DNA from 2 places in the Bacillus pfraonensis genome. Region 2 is predicted to be linked to the other one. Evidence: predicted binding sites of a transcription regulator. Region 2 holds the regulator's gene; the other holds the start of a gene.

Region 1 (11,149 bases), on a different contig from region 2:
GATATGTCCACGGTTCATCTGCCGTCCATCTCTTTCCTTGTACACCATATGCTAAACAATAATTTTCAAACTCATCCATTTCTTCGCGCATGGATTCTTTTCTTACATCTAACGGATATAATAGTTCCGTTTTTATGCAGCGGAATACTGCATCATAACGCCAATTTCCACTAATGACTTCTAGCGCAGAACGAATGCATTCAATAAGTGGATGATGCGACATCGGACGCTTCTCATCGATAAAGTGCGGAATATCGTAATCCGTAAATAACGTTTTCATTACATCATAATAGCTTTCTCCATTCCGAAGAAGAACCGCAATATCTCTGTAGCGATAATCTTCTTCGGCAACAAGTTTGCGAATCTCCCTAGCTACACCTTCAACTTCCGCTCGCAAGTTTGCCGCTGTATATAGTGTAATACCTGGTTCACTTTGAAACTTCTTAGAAGGACGAGATTCAAACTCCGCTTCTAGATGTGCGAGTCCTGGTGAATGAAAACGTGGTTGTTCTCTCATCGGAATCGTATTTTCAATCACGACTTTCTCTTCACGCGCTAACTGTTTCACTTTTTCATACGTAAGGACTGTTTGATAATACAAATCTAGTTCGCTTACTGGCTGTGATAACGTTTTTTCGTCTACTGTTAACGTAACTGTAATTCTTGCTCCGCAAACCATGAGCTTTCTAATGATTTCTAATTCCCCAGGTGAAAAGGAATGAAATCCATCTATATAAATTTCTGCACCTTTTACATAGTCAGATTCTGGAAGCTTTTCTACAAGCAACTGCAGGTAATCTTCTGAATCTAAATATTTACCAATCAAAGCTCGTTCAAAATCATCATATAGAAGCTGCAGATCGTACATTTTATTTGCTAATAATTTTTGCTCATCACCATTTGAATGAGCATCTAATTGTTGCCACATCTCATATACATTCGATGGTGTAACATTGTAGCGTTTAAACTCAGCAATCATGCTTCCTAAATGTTCAAAAAAGCCATTTTGTTCTGCTGCTTTTTGAAACACATACAATCCTTCCTTACGCGATTCTACAATTTTGCGCAGTAGCATATGCACGCCCGCCTCATCAATATGAAGACGACTCGCGCCACCAACTTCTTGAAGGACCTTCCACGCTAACCTTGAAAAACTAAATACTTGCGCCCTGATAGAGCCGCTAACTTCTTCATTTCCTATCAATGCTTGCTGTGTTTGGAACGTCATTTGTTCCGGTACAAGATATAAAATAGTTTCGCCCCTTGGACGCTGCCGCAATTCTTCTTGTACTTCGTGTAAACAAAATGTACTTTTTCCACTTCCAGCCCGTCCAATCACAAATCGAAGCGACATGTAATCCCCACCTTTCACTGACATAACGAACGTTAGTTTGATATCATCCTTGTATTATAACACAAAAAAACAGGAGCTAGCAGGCTCCTGTTTTTTGTCGTTATTTGCTGAATAGTCGATATCTTTTGTTGAATCGCCGATAAAATTTTATTTATGATTCCCCTTTGAAAAGTTCGTCTGCACTTCATTAATTGGCCAATAACGTAAATCCACTTTCCCAACAACAGTATCTGCTTTCACAAAGCCAAAGTGTCTGCTATCCCAGCTGCCGAGACGATTATCACCAATTACAAAAATAGACCCCTTTGGAACAGTCTTTTCTCTCGTTAATTCTTCTAACGTAAAGTCTCCTGTCAACTGTCGGCCTTCCGCTTGCCTCTTATAGGTCTCCAAATAAGGCTCATCCACAAATTGGCCGTTTATATACAACTTATCATGCTTATATTCAATATGATCACCTGGTAAACCGATAATCCTCTTTACGTAATCCTCTTTCTTATTTGCATGAAACACGACAACATCAAATCGGTTCAACTCCCCAACTTGATAGCTAACCTTATTTACCACAAGCATATTTCCATCTTGAAGTGTCGGCATCATTGACTTCCCCTCTACAACATACGTTGAGAAGAAAAACGTTCGAAAAAAAACAGCTAATAGCACGCCTATAAGGATTGTCCTCATCCATTCTAGGCCTTCTTTTTTCAAAGCTCGCTTCATCTGCCTCTCCCCTCACCCTTTTCTATAATGGAGCCTTACTTACAGTGCAGACTAGTCTTAATGTAGTTCTAGCTTTACTTCAATCTTCTTACCGACATACCATAAAATAAAAATAACACCTATCACAATAATTGTTTTCACCGGCTTATAAATAAAAGAAGTTAAATCATGCCCAATATAACTTAAAATAAAAATCATGACTAACTTTCCAAGCGCTAGTGCTAACACAAATTGTCGTCTACTAATACGTGATAAACCAGCCACAACATTAATAAGTGCAGACGGTGTAAAAGGAAAACAAAATAAGATAAAAATAGGTGCGAACCCTTTCCGTTCAATCCATCCCATCGCTTTGCGCACTTTCGGGTGTTTATTCACAAACGAGAAGAACCGACCTCGTCCAAAACGGCGAATAACCGAAAATACAAGTAATGCACCAAGAACCGACCCAAGCCACGAATACAAAAATCCAAGCCATAACCCGAAAGCAACTGCATTCGCCATCACAAACAAAATGAGTGGCAGCGCTGGGATAATCGCCTCCACCATCGGCAAACCAATACCAAGGAGCGGCCCAAATGCCCGATAACTCGCTACAATTTGCTCCATATTTTCTTCTGAAAAATACTCTTTGATTGTTTGAAAATCCATTCTACAATTTGCCCCTTTATAATATCCTATCCCTATACTTTATCATTGCTTGTCAGAAAGAGGAAATGGTAGATACGACATATGGAGATGTATTTATTAATGTTCCATATTTTTATGTAAAAATCCTTTATTATTATTGTATGATAATCTATCAATATTTGACATGGTTTTACATATTGAGAAATAAAAAAAGGATGGTTATCCCACCCTTTCCACTTATAAGTTATTATTCCTTTATGTCTTCTTCTTTCACAAGATACGCTTTTTCATAGGCAGGCTTTAGCGCTGATTCATCTTCCTTATCGACCTGCTTAAACTGAAGTGTTCCTTGTTTATTTTTGCGATCCTCATACTCTGTTCGTAGTTTTGCGGTTCGATTTTGCTGATTCTCAAAACTGTTCTTTGATATTTCTAATTTCACTGCGAGACCGTTAATGAATCGAATGATTAGATTACCATCTGCTAGTTCTTTATTATTTGCAATATGAAAGTGCGACAACCATGCACATTCCTTTCTAGAATAAGAATACGTAGGAAAAAAGTAAAGCTGATCTGTCGGGCTAATTGCAATGGGTGCTTTATGTGTAATACGTGTCAACTCTTTTGTACCGTCTTTTCTACCTAAGAAGCTAGATCCGTGCTTGCGACAACTTCGTTCCACAATATCAAGAGGCTTTTGAAACATGAAAAAACTGTCTTCTACTTCAACTACTCGCGTTACAATACGTTTTTCACCTAAAATAACTGGAAGTAAGGCCATAGTTTTCTTGTTTACAACATAATTTTCAACATAGCGTTCTGCTTGTTCACCCATCCTACACTCGCTCCTTCATTATTTTTCTTACAATTCATAACAGCAGCTGCATGGATAATTGTATCACTACAAAAACAAAATTGTTCATTTTTTCAAATATTTTACATTTTCTTATAAAACTTTAAAATTTCATTATATTTATTCATACAAATATCTGTATAAAATCCACTTATTCTCTTAACTTAAAAAGATGGATTGCTATAGAAAAATGCAATCTTTTCTTTTTGAAATATTTGTAACATAGTAAAATAACCCTAAGCGCACAAAAAAAGGATGGCATAAGCCATCCTTTTTTATCACGTACTATAAAATTATAGTTTTACAACGTTTTTAGCTTGAGGTCCGCGGTTGCCATCTTCGATTTCGAAGCTAACTTTTTCGCCTTCTTCTAGAGATTTGAAACCTTCAGTTTCGATTGCAGAGAAGTGTACGAATACATCGTTTCCGCCTGGAACTTCGATGAAACCGAAGCCTTTTTCGTTGTTAAACCATTTTACTTGTCCTGTTACTGCCATAATTATTTCCTCCTAAGAAAATACATATTTTTTTAGTTTTCATACATAAAAAAAGAATCCACACATTATCAAATACGAAACATAAAACAGTTCTCACATACTTTTTCTCGTTCGTTTTCAGCACTTGATAATATATGGATTGCTTGATTTAGTTATTCAACTGAGATAATCATAGCATACTTAAAATAGAATGTACAATATTTTTCGAAAATATTTCTTTCTAAATTTTTACAACACTATCAATCGATTTCCTATATGAAAAACAACAGGTGCCCTTAAAGGACACCCGCTTCAGCACTTATTTTGTAAACTGCGCCTCTTCCGTAGAACCTTTCAGGGCCGTTGTAGAAGATGTTCCGCCTGTAATCACTTGTGCTACTTCGTCAAAGTAACCCGTTCCAACTTCGCGTTGATGGCGCGTTGCAGAGTAGCCGTGCTCTTCTGCTGCAAACTCAGCTTGTTGCAGTTCAGAATACGCTGCCATGCCGTGCTCTTTATAACCACGCGCTAATTCAAACATGCCATAGTTTAATGAATGGAATCCAGCTAATGTTACGAACTGGAATTTGTATCCGTATGAAGCAATTTCTTTTTGGAAGGTTGCGATTGTTTTTTCATCTAATTTTTGTTTCCAGTTAAAGGATGGTGAACAGTTATATGCTAGTAATTTCCCTGGATATTTCTCATGAATTGCTTCCGCAAAACGCTTCGCATCTTCTAAATTAGGTTCAGATGTTTCACACCAAACAAGATCTGCATATGGCGCATATGCTAAACCGCGCGCAATTGCTTGATCAAGCCCTGCTTTCGTCCGGTAAAAACCTTCTGGCGTTCTCTCTCCTGTAATAAATTTTTGATCAACTGGATCAATATCACTCGTAATTAGATCGGCTGCATCTGCATCTGTTCTTGCTACAATAATTGTTGGCACACCCATTACATCCGCTGCTAAGCGCGCAGAAATTAAATTACGTACCGCCGTTTGCGTTGGTAGCAACACTTTTCCGCCTAAATGTCCGCATTTTTTCTCTGAGGATAATTGATCTTCAAAGTGCACGCCTGATGCACCTGCTTCAATCATACCTTTCATTAATTCAAACACGTTTAATTGTCCGCCAAATCCCGCTTCAGCATCCGCAACAATCGGTACAAAATAATCTGTATCACCGCTGCCTTCCATGTGCTGAATTTGATCCGCACGTTGCAGCGTTTGATTAATACGCTTTACAACAGCTGGTACACTGTTCGCTGGATATAAACTTTGGTCTGGATACATGTGCCCGGACAGATTAGCATCCGCTGCCACTTGCCAACCACTCAAGTAAATTGCTTTTAATCCTGCCTTTACTTGCTGCATCGCTTGGTTTCCTGTTAACGCACCAAGCGCATGAATATAATCTTCTGTATGAAGCGATTGCCAAAGTTTCTCCGCCCCGCGGCGTGCTAATGTATGTTCAATATCAATTGATCCGCGAAGACGAATTACATCCTCAACAGAATAAGGACGCGTTACCCCTTTCCAACGCTCATCTAACTCCCAGCTTTCTTGTAATTTTTGTACTCTTTCGTTTGTCATCTCTTCCATCCCCTTTTCTTTTTTATAAAATCTCATAACCCGGTAATGTTAAAAATGTTTCAAACTCATCATTACGTACTAAATCAGTAAATAATTTTGTCGCTTCTACAAATCTACCTTTCTCAAATTGCTCCTTGCCAATCTCTCGTTCTATTTTCGCTAACTCTTCTGCCTTAAACTCTTCTACTAAAGCAAATGTAATGTTACGGCCGTCATTCAGCTTCCCGCCTTCATGACGAATCCATTGCCACACTTGCGCCCTTGAAATTTCTGCCGTTGCTGCATCTTCCATCAAATTGTAAATCGGTGCTGCCCCGCGGCCGCTTAACCACGATGCAATATATTGAATACCAACGCTAATATTCATACGAAGCCCTTCTTCTGTAATCGTTCCTATCGGTACTTCTAATAAGTCCTTTTCTGTTACATAAATCTCTTCACGTTTTCTGAAAATTTGATTCGGTGTTTTCATAATGTGATCGAACACTTCCATCGCAACCGGTACGAGTCCCGGGTGGGCAACCCAAGTCCCGTCATGTCCGTCTAAAGCCTCACGTTCTTTATCCATACGAACTTTTTCAAAAGCAACTTCATTTGCTTCCGGGTTATTTTTAATCGGAATTTGTGCTGCCATTCCGCCAATTGCTGGTGCGTTCCGGCGATGGCACGTTTGAATTACTTTTAAAGAATAGTTGCGCATAAACGGCGCTGTCATCGTAACTTGCGCCCTATCTGGAAGTAAAAATTCATTATGGTTACGAAAAGCCTTTAAGAAGCTAAAAATATAATCCCAGCGTCCACAATTTAGTCCTGCTGAGTGGTCACGAAGCTCATATAAAATTTCATCCATTTCAAAAGAAGCGTGGATCGTTTCTAATAATACAGTTGCTTTAATCGTTCCATTCGGAATCCCGATATATTTCTGCGCAAAAATAAAAACATCATTCCATAATCTCGCTTCCAAATAGCTTTCCATTTTCGGTAAGTAAAAATATGGCCCGCTTTCTTTTTCTAATAATGTTTTTGCATTGTGGAAAAAGTACAAACCAAAGTCAACAAGGCTACCTGACATCTTTTCCCCATCAACTAACATATGTTTTTCCTCTAAATGCCAACCGCGTGGACGAACGATAAGTACAGCTGTTTTATCTCCTAAACGATATTCTTTGCCGCTCGGATTCTTATATGAAATCGTTCTCTTCACCGCATCTCTTAAGTTAATCTGGCCATCTATCGCATTATGCCACGTCGGCGAGTTCGAATCTTCAAAGTCTGCCATAAAAAGATATGCACCTGAATTTAAAGCATTAATCACCATCTTACGATCTACTGGACCTGTAATCTCCACACGACGATCTTCTAAATCTTTTGGAAGCTGGGCAATCGTCCAATCTCCAGCACGTATATGTGCTGTTTCTGATAAAAAGCTTGGAAACTCCCCTGCATCAATTCTTTTTTGCTTTTCCACTCGTTTTTGCAGTAAATCTTTGCGGCGTGTATTAAAATTCTCATGCAGCTCTTTTAAAAAAGTGAGCGCTTCCGGTGTCAAAATTTCTCCATACGCCGGTAATATTTCTCCAACGAGTGTAACCCGTGAAGTTTGTGTCGACATATTAGCATCTCCTTTTCAAACTGTTTTATAACAGATTTGATTTTATGTTTTATATTATATAACAAATTTTCAGAAAAGGAAGGAGTTTTTTGAAAATTTAACTTATTTTTTGTGAAACACCGGTTTCATCTACGTATTCAAACATCAAAAAGGCAGGTGTTATACAACACCTACCCTCTTTTATAAATCTAATCTATTCACTGTTTCTTATTCTGCAGAAGGATCATTTATAATTGCATTGTATAAAAACTGCGCATATTGTTCACGCGTTACAAGCATTTGCGATTCATACTTCCCGTCACCAGTTCCTACTACAACCTATTCCTTATTATTATTTTGAATTTCTCGAATTTTACTACCTCATCCTTTAGAGTAAACTTTCTCTTCCTGGCATACCACTTCATCTTCTGATTTTCGAAAAGTAAACGCCATCCCAACAAAAATAAGGATAATCCCTACTATCTGCATTGTAGTCGGACGAAAACCTGTAAATACTGTATCAAGTAAAATAGCCACTCCAGGATCTAAAAAGACTAATATAGAAATTAAACGTGTTGGTAAATCTCGTAAACTATCAAAAAATAAATAATAAACAAAACCAGTATGAATCAGTCCTGTCGCTGTAATTGCAATCCAATTACTTTGCGTCAAACCTTGAAATTCTCCAAAGTCTACAAATGGTAATAATAGAAATATGCCTAAAAAAGTTTGCAAAAATGTCATCGCATATGCACTTGTTTGTTTAATCCCTTTCCCCAATAAAGTGGTAAATGCATAAAACAACGCTGCAAGAAGTGCCCAAACCATCCCGGAAGACATCAGTTTCTCTATAGAAACACTCCCATCCACACCTGCGACTAACACAGTGCCACCAAAACAAATCAGAATCGAAATAATAGATAACATTGTTAATCTTTCTTTAAATACGACACTCCCAATCATTAATACAATAATTGGTGCAAGATGATACACAGAGATCGCAATCGTCACTGACATGACCTCAAAAGCTTTAAATAAAAACACCCAGTTAAAAACAAGAAAAACGCCGCAAGCTAGTATTTGTAGTACTTCTTTTCTGTTCCACTTCTCTTCTTTAAATTGCCCTGTCGCAAGCCAGCATAACGCTAAAAATATAGTCGCACAAATACAGCGAACAAATACCAATTCAAATGATGGTAAATTTGTTTTCACTGAAAAAAATCCGATGGAGCCAAAAATAGACATCGATATGATCATTTTTATAGCTGGCAATGATTTTGTTTGGAATAACATATTTGTCATGCTCTTTTGAAACAATATAAACAACCCCCATTAGTTTGAAACAAACATTCACACGTTAATTTCCTTAATATTCTTAACTTTGATTCTACACGAAGTGAAATGAAATGTAAAAAACTAACATTCATTTGAATTCATCTATATCTCATTATATCTTTTCTTACGAAGCAGCATTTGCAATTCGCATTCCTTTTACGATATATAAGGCCATTGTGCTAAATAAAACAAACATAAAGATGATGAAAGGCAACATAGAAATACTCGTTTTTTCCGTTATAGCTACTTGTACATTTTCCCATGTGTTATAGACACAAAGCATAATAATTTGTACGTTCATCCAGCTTAACATTTTACGAGAATTTACAAATAATAGCGGTTTGCTTTCTTTTGTTGTATTAGCAGGATAATTAAATAGATTAGGAAAACGACTAAATATGTTGAAGAAAATATACAAACCAAGACCAAGGGTTGGGTGAATAAACATACTCCACTTCCGGCCGAAACCGTCCACTTCCCCCATTCCGTTAAAATGCGTCGGAATTGTATGAGGCAAAGTTTCCCATATTATAGAGATATAGATAATCATTACTCCAATACCGAAAAGCGAAGAAGCATCTAACCATTTCTCTAATTTTGTTTTCTTCCTATACTCCTTCATTTTATCCTCCCCCTTTCAAATCTCCCTTACCATTTTACCATATTTTACATAACCGTAATTTTCCTATCTCTATTACGATTATGTAAACAAAAGCTGCTCTCCATTCATGTTTTCATTCTGGGCTTACACCGCTTACCTGACCGCTTCTACGCATGAGCGGACCCTCCCACCCAAAAAGAAAGGTTTGGATATTATATTCACATAAATAAAGAAGCAGCTCACTCGCTGCTCCTCATTTCTTCTGCTTATCATACTCCTCAAACGCATGAATTCTCTCAAATATCGGCGGGTGTGTATATAAGAAAAACTTCACTAGCGCCGGCGGATTCACTTGACTTAATCCTGTTTTTGATAAATATTGAAATGTTTTCACACCAGATTTTCCATCCTTCGTCATATCTAACGCATATTGATCAGCCGCTCGCTCTTCTATGCGAGATACATAGTTAGATAGCGGACTCACCGCAAAAGATAATACGGAAGAAATCAGGAAAAACAATGGTAGAATGGAGAAACATGCTACTTTTGAAATTTGTAATGTTTCTCCCCATTTTCGTACACACATGTTTATAATGCGGTAAATCAAATACATCCCTATAAATGTTAATACAATATAACTCGCCACGCCCCAATATATATGTTTCATTACGTAATGCCCCATTTCATGAGCCATAATAAATAAAATCTCTTTATCTTTCAGTTGCTGGAGCGTTGTATTCCATAATACAATTCGGGAATTCGATCCAATTCCTGTTACATACGCATTTAGCGCGTTCGTTTTCTCCGACATATTCACTTCATATACATGTTCAGCTGGAATATGTGCCCTGTCAGCAATTGCTAAAATCTTCTCCTCTAGTTCTTTATTTTGTAATGTAGAAAAGTCATTGTATAACGGATCAATTAAAACCGGCTGTACAAACGTTAAAAAGATTGTAAATGGCACAGATAAAGCCCAGCCCGCTAACCACCATCGCTTTGGAAATTTATGAATCAGCCATAAAAGGACAGAGACGATGAGTAACATTGTAATATAATTAACCCAAAAACTGATCACATGATCTTTGATCCAGCTCGCTGTTGATTGTGTTGAAATGCCGTAATCAATTGAGATTTGATGCCCCAGCCATTGCAGCGGTAATGCAAGAACAGTTGTAAGCAATGATAGATAGAAAAGATAGATAGCGACTTGAAGTACCCGTACTTTTGCTGTTTCCTTTGACCATTTTTCAAAACGATTTGACACCCCTAAAACAAGAACAAACAATAAAATAATCCATTCAAGAGGCGTCGCTAAAAAAAAGAGTAAATTTTTCACACGTGAGTAATCCTGACTTAATGTAAGTTCCTTCGCGTTCATAAACGTTTGTGGATCAGCACTTGTTCCTTTATACGCATCTGGAATAATCTCATGATTCCATCCAAATAAATACCAATATATAAATAGTGCAAAACCAACGTACAAAAAAAGTGACCATTTCACAACCTTTTTCACATTACTACCTCCTCTATGCTGCCTGTCTCTTATTATTGTAAGTTCGTTCTTCCCAAAATAGAACAAGCTAATAAAGTGAAACTTCCATCAGTGGGGATTTTTTTCTATTCCCACTGATGGTTAGCCCTCACCAATCGGGCTTTTACGGGCAGTTGATACCCCACACCCTGAATACTGAGGTGCGGGATGTTACTACCCACAAATAGCGGGATAACCGAATTGTCATGCAATTTTCATTCCCTTCAAAAAAATTATCGGATTTTTCTTATAAAATGAAACTGGGAGGGGATGGAAAAATGAAAAGAATTTATATTACTTTTACATTAGGTTTAGTCATCGTAATTGGAATTGGAATTTACTATTTTACAGATTATCGTAAAGCTTCTGCTGAAATACCAAGCGGGATTGTTATGGAAGATGTGAATGGTACGACGCTATCTTTTGATCAACTACCGAAGAAACTTAAACTCGTAGAA
Region 2 (11,149 bases):
TGTGATAATATTAGTAATGGAATAATATGAATTTAGAACGTAACGGAGATGATAAAATATGACGACGTGGTTTGTAGTTATGTTAATTCTTTTCGGTGCTTTTAAAATAATAGTGGCGAGTATACCAACTTCTGTTGTAGAGTCTATTATTAGTAGATTTGAACTGCATCCGCAACTTAATAATGAGGCTGTTACTGTAACTGTCGATGGAAAACGCTTAGAAGGTGAAGAGAAAATTCAAATTGTTGATTATTTTAACGAAGCGATATTTTTAGAAAAATATTATTTTCCTCCACAAAGCAGTGGGACGCCATTGATCATCGATACTAAGAGGGGAAAAAACGATGTTAGGTTTTCTGTGTACAGTTACGATGATCACGTTGATGTAGTCAAGCAGTATAAGAAGAAAGTAGTCGCGTATAGTCTGCGTTCCAAAAGCCTTCAAAACTATTCTCTTTTAGTAACGGGAAATTTAGCTTAAAGAGATCATTAAAGAAACTGTTTAAACATATTATAAATACTGATAAGTTAATTTTAAAATGATATTACATATGAAACGGTATATTTAGGAGGAGAATTAGGGATATATCTCTGATGTAGTTATGTTAGGACATAACAATCTATAAAAAATATGATTGATCACGGTTTTTCCTGTAGTTAGGGGGGATCGTGATTTTTTAATTAGTTGGGTATAAAATGGTTTTTAATAGACAACAGTACCTTGCAATAAACAATAGTAAATGGTATATTATGGGTAACGCAAGTACCTTGTATTGAGTGGTACTGATTGGAAAGGAGGATTGTCTTTGAACGTCCAGTTTAAAAAAGGTGTGCTAGAGCTGTGTGTACTGGCGCTTGTCAAACGAAAAGATTGCTACGGTTATGAACTCGTTCAGCAAATCTCCAATAAATTTTTAATATCGGAAGGGTCAGTATACCCATTATTACGTCGTTTAACAAAAGAGGGATATTTTCAAACGTATTTAAAAGAATCAACAGAAGGACCACCACGTAAATATTATCAATTAACGACTCAAGGAGAAGCGCAACTTCATTTACTTGTAACGGAGTGGCGTGATTTTGCTAAAGGGGTACAAGAAATTATTGAAGAGGTGTAATGAGATGAACAAAGAACAGTTTCTTCGAGAATTATCGGGACATCTTAGAAAGGTACCAGAAGAAGAAAGACGTGATATTTTATATGATTATGAGGAGCACTTCCAATTTGGATTAGAGGAAGGGAAGACAGAGGCTGAAATTATAAAAGGACTTGGTTCACCAAAAGCAATTGCGAAAGAGATGTTGGCATTATATCGTTTTGATGAGATGAAGAAAGATCCGTCTGCTTCGAATATAACAAGAGCTGTAATGGCGGCAATTGGTCTTAGTTTATTAAACTTTATTATTGTATTAGGACCTTTAATTGCAATCGTAAGTTTTATATTTTCCCTTTGGGTTGGAGGCGCGGTCTCGATTGTGGCGCCATTGCTAGTAGTGATTAAGATACTAACGGGTACATTCTTATGGCTTGATATATTTGTTTCTATTACATTTGTTGGAGTTGGATTATTGTTATGTATAGTTGCTTACTACTGTACAAAAGGGTTTAAAAATTTTTGTGTGGGCTATGTCAATTGGAATCTCAAAATGATTAAAGGGGAATAGATGAGATGAAAAAGATATTGTTAGTAGCTGTCGCTTGTATCATTATTGGAATTATTGGTATATCACAAACATATACAAAAGCAGTAGATGCGGCAGAAAGGGGGAATAAAGAAAAGGTTATTAAAAATGAAGAAATCCGAAATTTGGAAATTGATTTAGATGCTGGAGATGTTACGATTCAAAAAGGAAATGATTCTTCTTTTTATATAAAACAAATAGGAAATATTGCAAAACAAAAAGTGAGTGTTGATGAACAAGGGGATACGCTAAAGGTTCAAGGTAAGATAAAAAAAGGGGTTTCATTCGATTTTTCATTTTTATCTTTCGGGTTTAAAGCGCCAGGGATAATAATCGTTGTTCCGGAACGTTCTTACCAAGATATAAAAGTAAGTTCTTCTGCGGGTGAGATAACAGTAAATGATATAAAAAGTGAACGTGTAGAAGCAACGACGTTTGGTGGAGATGTAGAAATGGAGCGGGTGATAGCGAAGAAAGTAGAAGGGTCTTCAAAAGCAGGAGAAGTTAAAATGAAAAAAGTAAGTGGAAAAGTTGTAGCGAAAACAACAAGTGGAGATGTAGATATTGTAGATCATGATCCTAAATATGATTTAGAGGCAAGTTCAACTGCAGGAGAAGTTGATATTCGATTACTTCAGAAGCCTCAAGATGCGACTATAAGTGGGAAAACATTTGCAGGAGAAGTGGAGATTTTCAAAGAAGAAACGAAAAATGTAACATTAGGAAATGGTAGTGTAAAAATTAGCGGACAAACATCTGCAGGAGACGTTACAATTGAAGCGAATTAAAAAATAGACCAGTTTAACTGGTCTATTTTTTAATGTAAATCGCGGTATACACCGATTACTTTTCCAATAACAGAAACTTTATCTAAAAGGATCGGTTCTAAAGAAGAGTTTTCTGGTTGTAAGCGGAAATGATCTTTTTCTTTGTAAAAACGCTTTACAGTTGCTTCGTTATCTTCTGTTAAAGCAACAACGATTTCCCCGTTGTATGCAGAATGTTGTTGGCGAACAACAACTAAATCTCCGTCCAGAATACCCGCTTCAATCATACTATCTCCAGAGATTCGTAACATAAATACTTGGTCTGCTCCAGCAACAACACTTGCAGGAAGTGGGAAGTGTTCCTCTACACTTTCAACTGCTGTAATCGGTAAGCCTGCTGTAACTTTCCCGACGATAGGAACTTGAACAACTGATTGTGTTTCTGTTTCGATTTTCACTTCTCCTAAAATTTCAATGGCTCTCGGTTTTGTTGGATCACGTCGAATATAACCTTTTTCTTCTAGACGTGATAAATGTCCGTGCACAGTAGAACTAGAAGCAAGGCCAACCGCTTGACCAATTTCGCGTACGGAAGGTGGATAACCTTTTTCTTGTACTTTTAGTTTGATGAAGTCGAGAATGTCTTGCTGGCGTTTTGTTAACTTTTCCATGTTTTTTAACACCTCGTTTTCTTTCAATTTTCTTACTTATAAGTATAACATGCGAAAAAACATTCTACAAACATAAGTTCGAACAAAAAGACGATTTGTGATACACTAAAGGAAAAATCGAAATGAGAAAGAGGGTTTTAAAATGAATGCAATCATTTATGCCCGTGTAAGCACAACGAAAGAAGCGCAGGAAACATCATTATCACGCCAAAAAGATGAATTATTGCATTTAGCTGAGCGGTATCAAATGAATGTTATAAAGGTGATTGAGGAGAAGGCAAGCGGTTATACGATTGAAAGAGACGGTATATTAGAAGTGCTGGACATGATTCGAGATGAAGAGATTGATGTGCTTCTCATTCAAGATGAAACGCGGCTTGGAAGAGGGAATGCAAAGATTGCGTTAATGCACTGTTTACATAAAGAAGGGATCAAAGTATATACACATACGCATAATGGGGAATTACAGCTTTCTGATTCAGATTCTATGGTATTAGATATTATTGGTATAGTTGAAGAGTATCAGAGGAAGATTCATAATTTGAAGATTAAACGTGGAATGCAGAGAGCGGTAGAAAGAGGGTTTCGTCCAGAAAAAAATTTAAAAAATCGTCATTTGAGTACAGGACGTGAAAAGAAAGAAGTGCCGATTGAAGAAATTGTACGTCTTCGTCGTAATGAATTAACATTTGAGGAAATTGCTGCGACGCTTCGTGGTTTTGGACATGATGTATCAAAAGCAACAGTACATCGCAGATACGTGGAATATACGAAGCAATTGCTTGATAAACAAGACTAACTATTGTATGATAATAATCAGTTTTAAGTAGAAAGGGGATTCGAGATGCTAAGTCACGAACTCATTGAACGCATCAATTTCTTAGCGAAAAAAGCAAAAGCTGAAGGATTAACTGAAGAAGAACAACGTGAGCGCCAATCGCTCCGTGAACAATATTTAAAAGGATTTCGTCAAAATATGTTAAACGAATTAAAAGGCATTAAAGTCGTTAACGAAGAAGGTAAAGATATTACACCAGCGAAATTAAAAGCATTAAAAAAACAAGATAATGCAAAGTTAAATTAAAAGATGGGCGAAGCCCATCTTTTTTTGATTTTAGTAGAATTGTTTATTTGATAACTTTCCAATTACGGTTGATTGTCGCTTCAATTGTTCCCCGTTCTAATATGTAATTCGCAATAAGTTCAGACATATCAATTGGTATGTCTTTTATGATGGGTTTATTTTGGTACATAGAATAATTTCCGCCACCACTTGCGCGATAATTATTCATGACTACGTCATATTCTTGATCAAGGTGAATGGGAGATCCATCATATTGTAGGGAAACGACTCTTTCACCAATGGGCTTTGAAATATTTAATGTGTACGAAATTCCTTCCCACATATCGTAATTATAATGCTGTGGTTTTGGTTCGGTATAAGCAGGATTTACAATAATATTCCCATCTGTATGTAACGTGAAATATTCAGCAGATAGCTCAAGGGCTTCTTTTATATCTTTTCCTGTAATCCTTATGACCTTTAATGTATTTGGATAAATATAATTTGAAACAATATCTCTCATTGTAATATGTTTTGGAAAGCCAGAAGATTCATTATGAAATAGGCTTGTACAAGAGATATTGACTTCAGCTACTTCCATCTGCACTTTATTTATAAATTCGATAAAAGGATGGTCTTGTAAACGTGTTTGCATCGCAGTGTGAATTTGCATGTCACCAATAATGGTGCCGATTGGTTGATCTAGCCATTGTTGCGTTTGATTTTCGTAGTTAGATACAAGTGAAAGTACTTTTTCGTCTGCTTGAACGCCTTTAACAGACAACAGTTCCGAATGACATTTTTTAATTATCCATCGATCCTTATTTTGTTCTAATTCTACCCGAACTTTTCCTAATGAATGCCCATTAGATCCGGGTTGTACAATTGTTACACCATTTACTTTCGTATTTGCAATAGAGCGATGTTGGTGACCTGTTAGTAATATATCAATACCATCTATTTCTTGACACATCGCATATCCTTGATTCTCACCAGTTAAAATTTCTGTTGGTTCTCCAGATTGTAAATCCCTTTCAAAGCCACCATGATATGCTACGATTAGTAAATGTGGTTGTTCCTGTTCACGAATGTAGGAAACACATTTTTTTGTTGACTCTAGCGCATCTTCAAATAGTAAATCTTTAATATGGTGTGGCTGCTCCCAATTCGGGATGTAATGTGTTGTAACTCCCAAGATAGCGACTTTTATATTAGGGTGTATGTGTTTAATGACATAGGGTTTGCCGAAGTAAGGATCCTTTGTATGTTTATTTAAAATATTTGCGGATAGATAAGGCATATTCGCATTTAATACAGCTTTGTTTAATACATCCATTCCATAGTTGAACTCGTGATTTCCGATAACGGCAGCATCATAACCAATGTAATTAGCGATAAGTGACATTGGGTTGTTTGTATGCGGTATATATTTAGCGTAGTGATAGGTGAATGGAGTTCCCTGTATAAAATCGCCGTTATCGATCACAATTACATGTTCGTGCTGGCTACGCTCTTGTGTGATACGTGTTGCAAGTTTGGCTAATCCTATTTCTGCATTTTCATTATTTTGATAGTGAATCGGATAGACCGTACCATGTACATCGCTTGTTAGTAGAATGTGTATATGAACAATGTTGTTCTTATTCAAGCTTATCAACCTTCTTTTTTGTTATCTTATGATAAATCATAACAGATAATATATATTTGTTTTTTATTGAATGTTTAGAAAAGCTAAAATTTATAAAGAAGAAAATGAAAGTGTTTTCGGATTATCGTATGATGACAGGAGAAGGAGGAGAATATTATGGCTTTGCAACATGAATTTGTATTTGTTTCAAATGAAAAAGGAGAGCTAAGTTCTGAAGATTTTTCTTGGCATAACAGGGAGTTTTTTATAAAGATGGATCGGTTGTTGAAGATTGTGTGATATTAAGTGATGAAATAGTTTTGTATGTGTCAGATTTTTTGCAGTGGATTCCGACTTATAATCCTTTTCGGAAAGAAAAAGGATTTGGCCTTCATTATTATGGCATTACAAAAATTGAGAATGAAGGAGCGGAAATAGCGATTGATTTATTTCGCTCATTAATCAATCTATTTTCATTGGGACCTGAAAAAGTAGAACTCACAGGCTCATTTCAATGGACGGTAGATTGTGATACGGATGGAGAGTATGAACAACTTATTTTTAATCGAGATAGTCTCTGTGCAGATTTAAAATCTTTAGTCAAACTACTTCATAAAGTGAAAGAAGGAGAAGGATATCTTTTGCATTTTGGAGTTTAATTTTTTCTAAATAAAGCTGAAATAAAAGAACTAGCATTTGCAATAAATAAAGAAATAACGGCAATAAGAAACAAGAGAATGGCCATGAAACTATATAGATATCCTAATCCTTCACTTGTTATCATTACGTCCCGATCAAAATACAGTATGCCAAACGTACTAATGGAAAGAATAAGCATGACAACACCTGGGATGTATTTGTGGTGGGATTTTAATTTGACTGAAAAGTAAATAGAAAGAGTTGAAATGAGAGTCATAACAATAATAAAGGTGTAGGAAGCTGCTTCTTCACTCATTATTTCGCCTTCTTCCGTTTTTTATTTAATCTATACGATGAAAATTAATATATATTCATTTCTATTATACATGTTGTGATTAAATGGAAAATAGAATAGGGGTTAGGAAGGTGGCTAAAAATTTTTAGTGTTCGTGCATTAAGATACAGATAATTCCCTTTATTTTTAATAAAAAAATAAAGAAAAAGTATAACATATTGAATGCCCATACATTCCGAAAATTACAGTTTTTTTTATAAAAAATCGAAAAAACATCAACATATTTGTCGATACATGTTGTATAATCTTGCGTGGGAAGATATCATATAAATGTGTAAAACGTTTACTAATATAAGCGAAGGGAAGAATAGCATGTCACATTCAATCGAACAACTTTCTATCAACACGATTCGCACATTATCCATCGATGCGATTGAAAAAGCAAACTCTGGTCACCCAGGAATGCCAATGGGTGCAGCACCAATGGCTTATACATTATGGACTCAATTTATGAAACATAATCCAAATAACCCAACGTGGTTTAACCGCGATCGTTTCGTATTATCTGCAGGTCATGGTTCAATGTTATTATACAGCCTACTTCATTTATCTGGTTACGACGTAACAATGGATGATTTAAAGAATTTCCGTCAATGGGGAAGTAAAACTCCAGGACATCCTGAGTATGGTCATACAGCAGGCGTAGATGCAACAACTGGCCCACTTGGACAAGGTATTTCAACAGCTGTAGGTATGGCAATGGCTGAGCGACATTTAGCAGCGAAATATAACCGTGATGCATACAACGTGGTTGATCATTATACATACGCAATTTGCGGTGATGGCGATTTAATGGAAGGTGTTTCTGCTGAAGCGTCTTCACTAGCAGCTCACTTAGGATTAGGTCGACTTGTTGTTTTATACGATTCTAATGATATTTCATTAGATGGTGATTTAAATCGCTCATTCTCTGAAAGTGTAGAAGATCGTTATAAAGCATATGGTTGGCAAGTAATCCGTGTTGAGGATGGAAACGATGTTGAAGCAATTGCAAAAGCAATTGAAGAAGCAAAAGCTGACGAAAAACGCCCGGCGCTAATCGAAGTAAGAACAACAATCGGTTTCGGTTCTCCAAACAAATCAGGAAAATCTGCTTCACATGGTTCTCCGCTTGGTGTAGATGAAACAAAATTAACAAAAGAAGCGTATGCTTGGACAGCTGAACAAGACTTCCATGTACCAGAAGAAGTATATGATAACTTCCGTAAAACGGTACAAGATGCTGGTGAAACAGCACAAGCTGAGTGGAACACAATGCTTGGTGAATATGCACAAGCATATCCAGAATTAGCAAATGAATTACAAGCAGCAATGAAAGGTCTTCTTCCAGAAGGTTGGGATAAAAACTTACCAACTTATGAATTAGGATCAAAAACAGCAACGCGTTCTTCTTCAGGTGCTGTAATTAATGCAATTGCTGAAGCTGTACCATCATTCTTTGGTGGATCTGCTGACCTTGCTGGTTCTAACAAAACATACATGAATAACGAAAAAGACTTCACAAGAGCTGACTACAGCGGTAAAAATATTTGGTACGGTGTACGTGAATTTGCAATGGGTGCAGCAATGAACGGTATTGCACTTCATGGCGGTTTAAAAACTTACGGTGGTACGTTCTTCGTATTCTCTGATTACTTACGCCCAGCAATCCGTTTGGCAGCATTAATGCAATTGCCTGTAACATATGTGTTTACACATGACAGTATTGCTGTTGGTGAAGATGGCCCAACACATGAACCAATCGAACAATTAGCGGCGCTTCGTGCAATGCCAAATGTATCTGTTATTCGTCCTGCTGATGGTAACGAGTCTGTTGCAGCTTGGAAATTAGCTTTAGAATCTACAAATAAACCAACTGCATTAATTTTAACTCGTCAAGATCTTCCAACATTAGAAGGCGCAAAAGACGATACGTATGAAAAAGTTGCAAAAGGTGCGTATGTAATTTCTGCAAGCAAAAAAGAAACTGCTGATGTAATCTTACTTGCAACTGGTTCTGAGGTAAGCTTAGCAGTTGAAGCACAAAAAGTATTAGCAGCAGATGGAGTTGACGCAGCTGTTGTCAGCATGCCATCTATGGATCGCTTTGAAGCACAATCTTCTGAGTACAAAGAATCTGTATTACCAAAAGCAGTAACAAAACGTTTCGCAATCGAAATGGGTGCTACTTTCGGATGGCATCGCTATGTTGGTCTTGAAGGAGATGTATTAGGTATCGATACATTCGGTGCTTCTGCTCCTGGTGAAAAGATCATGGAAGAGTATGGATTTACTGTAGAAAATGTTGTTCGTAAAGTAAAAGAAATGCTTTAATGATTTGTGAAAAATCTCTCCGGCATGGAGAGATTTTTCTATGTAAATGAGTTTATTCGACAGAAAAAGTTTTTTCTTTCTCCGCAGTCAGACAATCATTGCACATTTTCTTCTATATAATGTAGAGAAAAAGGTTGTCCAGAGCGGGAGGGAAAGCATGAAAACGTATGAATTGTATTTAATTCAAGAAGATATTGCGAAGGCATACTTTGGTCGTGAGTATTTGTTTTTCGATTTATTTGCTCGATTTTCAGAATCTGGTTCCCTTTCGGAAAAGAAAGTGTTATATAAGCAGATGATGTATATTACGATGCCATTACAAGTAATGAAAATTCACCATAAATTAGAACAAGTTTTACGCGGCTTTGGGAAGTATGATCGAACACATCATACACACATGCTTTATACTGGGGCAGAATATGGCGAAATAACGGTGAAATCACAATATATTCAAATGAGTACATCTGGAAATGTATCGATGGAAACGACTTTCTTTGAAGTACTTAGGAAATGCGAATTGACATTTTTAGCAATGGATTATGAAAATAAAAAGTATGGCTGGCTCAATCCTCTGAAACAAGCACGAACATATGTGTAAAAAATGTCGAATACAATCTTGTCTTATTGAAAAGGTTTTAGTACACTGTAAGGTAGACAACATGAAGGAGGAAAATATATGTCAATTTGGGTAGTTGTTCTAGTGGGCGTATTAGCACTAGTAGCAGGCGTGGCGTTAGGATTTTTCATCGCCCGCAAATATATGATGAATTACTTGCAAAAAAATCCACCAATCAATGAGCAAATGTTAAAAATGATGATGATGCAAATGGGACAAAAACCATCCCAAAAGAAAATCAATCAAATGATGAGCGCAATGAACAAACAACAAATGAAATAAGCGCCAAAGGGCACTCGCTGAGAGTGTCCTTTCCTTTTGGAAAACTTTAGTGTTTAAAACTTTTAAAAATTCTGTATTTTTGATAAACTGAAAACATCGCTCATTTCAAGGGAGGGGGATATAATGAAGGTATTTTTTAATTTAGCTTGGTTTTTTAAACAAGAAAAACGGGCGTACATAACGGGAATTATTTTGTTATTTGGTGTAGCACTTCTTGAACTTGTTGCACCAAAAGTAATTGGAATTGTCGTAGACGAAATTAACAACCAAACGCTAACATCTGAAAAGCTGTTACAGTGGGTTGTTCTTTTAGTGGTTGTCGGGATTACAATGTATATACTACGTTACATATGGCGTATTATGATTTTTGGGTCTTCTTTAAAGCTCGCGCGTCAATTACGAAAGAAGTTATATGAACATTTTACAAATATGAGTCCATCTTTTTATCAATCACATCGTACAGGGGACTTAATGGCACATGCAACGAATGATATTCAAGCAATTCAACAAACTGCTGGAGCGGGTGTTTTGACGCTTGTTGATTCGTTAGCCGTAGGTGGATGTGTACTCTTGGCTATGGGGTTTACAATTAGTTGGAAGTTAACGTTATTAAGCCTAATCCCAATGCCGATTGTAGCGTTCTCGACTAATTATTATGGTACTTTACTGCACAAACGTTTTCATAAAGCACAGCAAGCGTTTTCTGAAATCAACGATAAAGTACAAGAAAGTATGAGTGGGATGAAAGTAATCCGCTCACTCGGTCAAGAAAAGGAAGATTTACAAGCATTTCGAAAGAAGTCAGAAGATGTGGTCCATAAAAATATGTTAGTTGCTCGCATCGATTCATTATTTGATCCAACAATTTCTCTTATTGTCGGTTTTTCATTCCTAATTGCTGTATGTTATGGCTCGTTATTAGTTGTTCGTGGTGAACTTACGGTGGGTGAGTTAATTACATTTACAACATATTTAGGGACGCTCGTTTGGCCGATGCTTGCATTTGGTTGGTTATTTAATATTATGGAACGTGGTCGTGCTTCGTATGATCGTGTGGAAAAAATATTATCGCAAACTTCAGATGTTGTGAATAAGGAGAGTGCGGTACATAATGTAGCAAGCGGTGATATTAC

Evidence for each region. The regulator LexA, encoded in region 2, represses DNA repair genes until DNA is damaged. The targets are predictions, from matches to a motif close to CGAACATATGTTCG.
Region 1: the regulator LexA is predicted to act here: its motif matches at 1,381-1,394, upstream of addB (helicase-exonuclease AddAB subunit AddB).

The regions. Positions count from the first base shown of each region.
Region 1 is NZ_JAHCDO010000006.1:57,291-68,439, reverse strand. It holds gene addB (helicase-exonuclease AddAB subunit AddB) at 1-1,354, opposite strand, end outside; gene lepB (signal peptidase I) at 1,502-2,074, opposite strand; gene KFD70_RS07675 (TVP38/TMEM64 family protein) at 2,132-2,725, opposite strand; gene KFD70_RS07670 (competence protein ComK) at 2,952-3,539, opposite strand; gene cspD (cold-shock protein CspD) at 3,851-4,054, opposite strand; gene aceA (isocitrate lyase) at 4,353-5,630, opposite strand; gene aceB (malate synthase A) at 5,653-7,242, opposite strand; partial or broken gene KFD70_RS07650 (S-layer homology domain-containing protein) at 7,450-7,560, opposite strand; gene KFD70_RS07645 (DMT family transporter) at 7,603-8,514, opposite strand; gene KFD70_RS07640 (DUF1648 domain-containing protein) at 8,681-9,178, opposite strand; gene KFD70_RS07635 (M48 family metallopeptidase) at 9,411-10,673, opposite strand; gene KFD70_RS07630 (SCO family protein) at 10,970-11,149, shown strand, end outside.
Region 2 is NZ_JAHCDO010000015.1:17,824-28,972, forward strand. It holds gene KFD70_RS16140 (YfmQ family protein) at 59-481, shown strand; gene KFD70_RS16145 (PadR family transcriptional regulator) at 807-1,118, shown strand; gene KFD70_RS16150 (DUF1700 domain-containing protein) at 1,123-1,665, shown strand; gene KFD70_RS16155 (DUF4097 family beta strand repeat-containing protein) at 1,671-2,471, shown strand; gene lexA (transcriptional repressor LexA) at 2,501-3,121, opposite strand; gene KFD70_RS16165 (YneB family resolvase-like protein) at 3,264-3,920, shown strand; gene KFD70_RS16170 (DUF896 domain-containing protein) at 3,966-4,205, shown strand; gene KFD70_RS16175 (bifunctional metallophosphatase/5'-nucleotidase) at 4,249-5,832, opposite strand; partial or broken gene KFD70_RS16180 (coproporphyrinogen III oxidase) at 5,989-6,470, shown strand; gene KFD70_RS16185 (hypothetical protein) at 6,467-6,766, opposite strand; gene tkt (transketolase) at 7,118-9,118, shown strand; gene sirA (sporulation inhibitor of replication protein SirA) at 9,276-9,716, shown strand; gene KFD70_RS16200 (YneF family protein) at 9,795-10,016, shown strand; gene KFD70_RS16205 (ABC transporter transmembrane domain-containing protein) at 10,140-11,149, shown strand, end outside.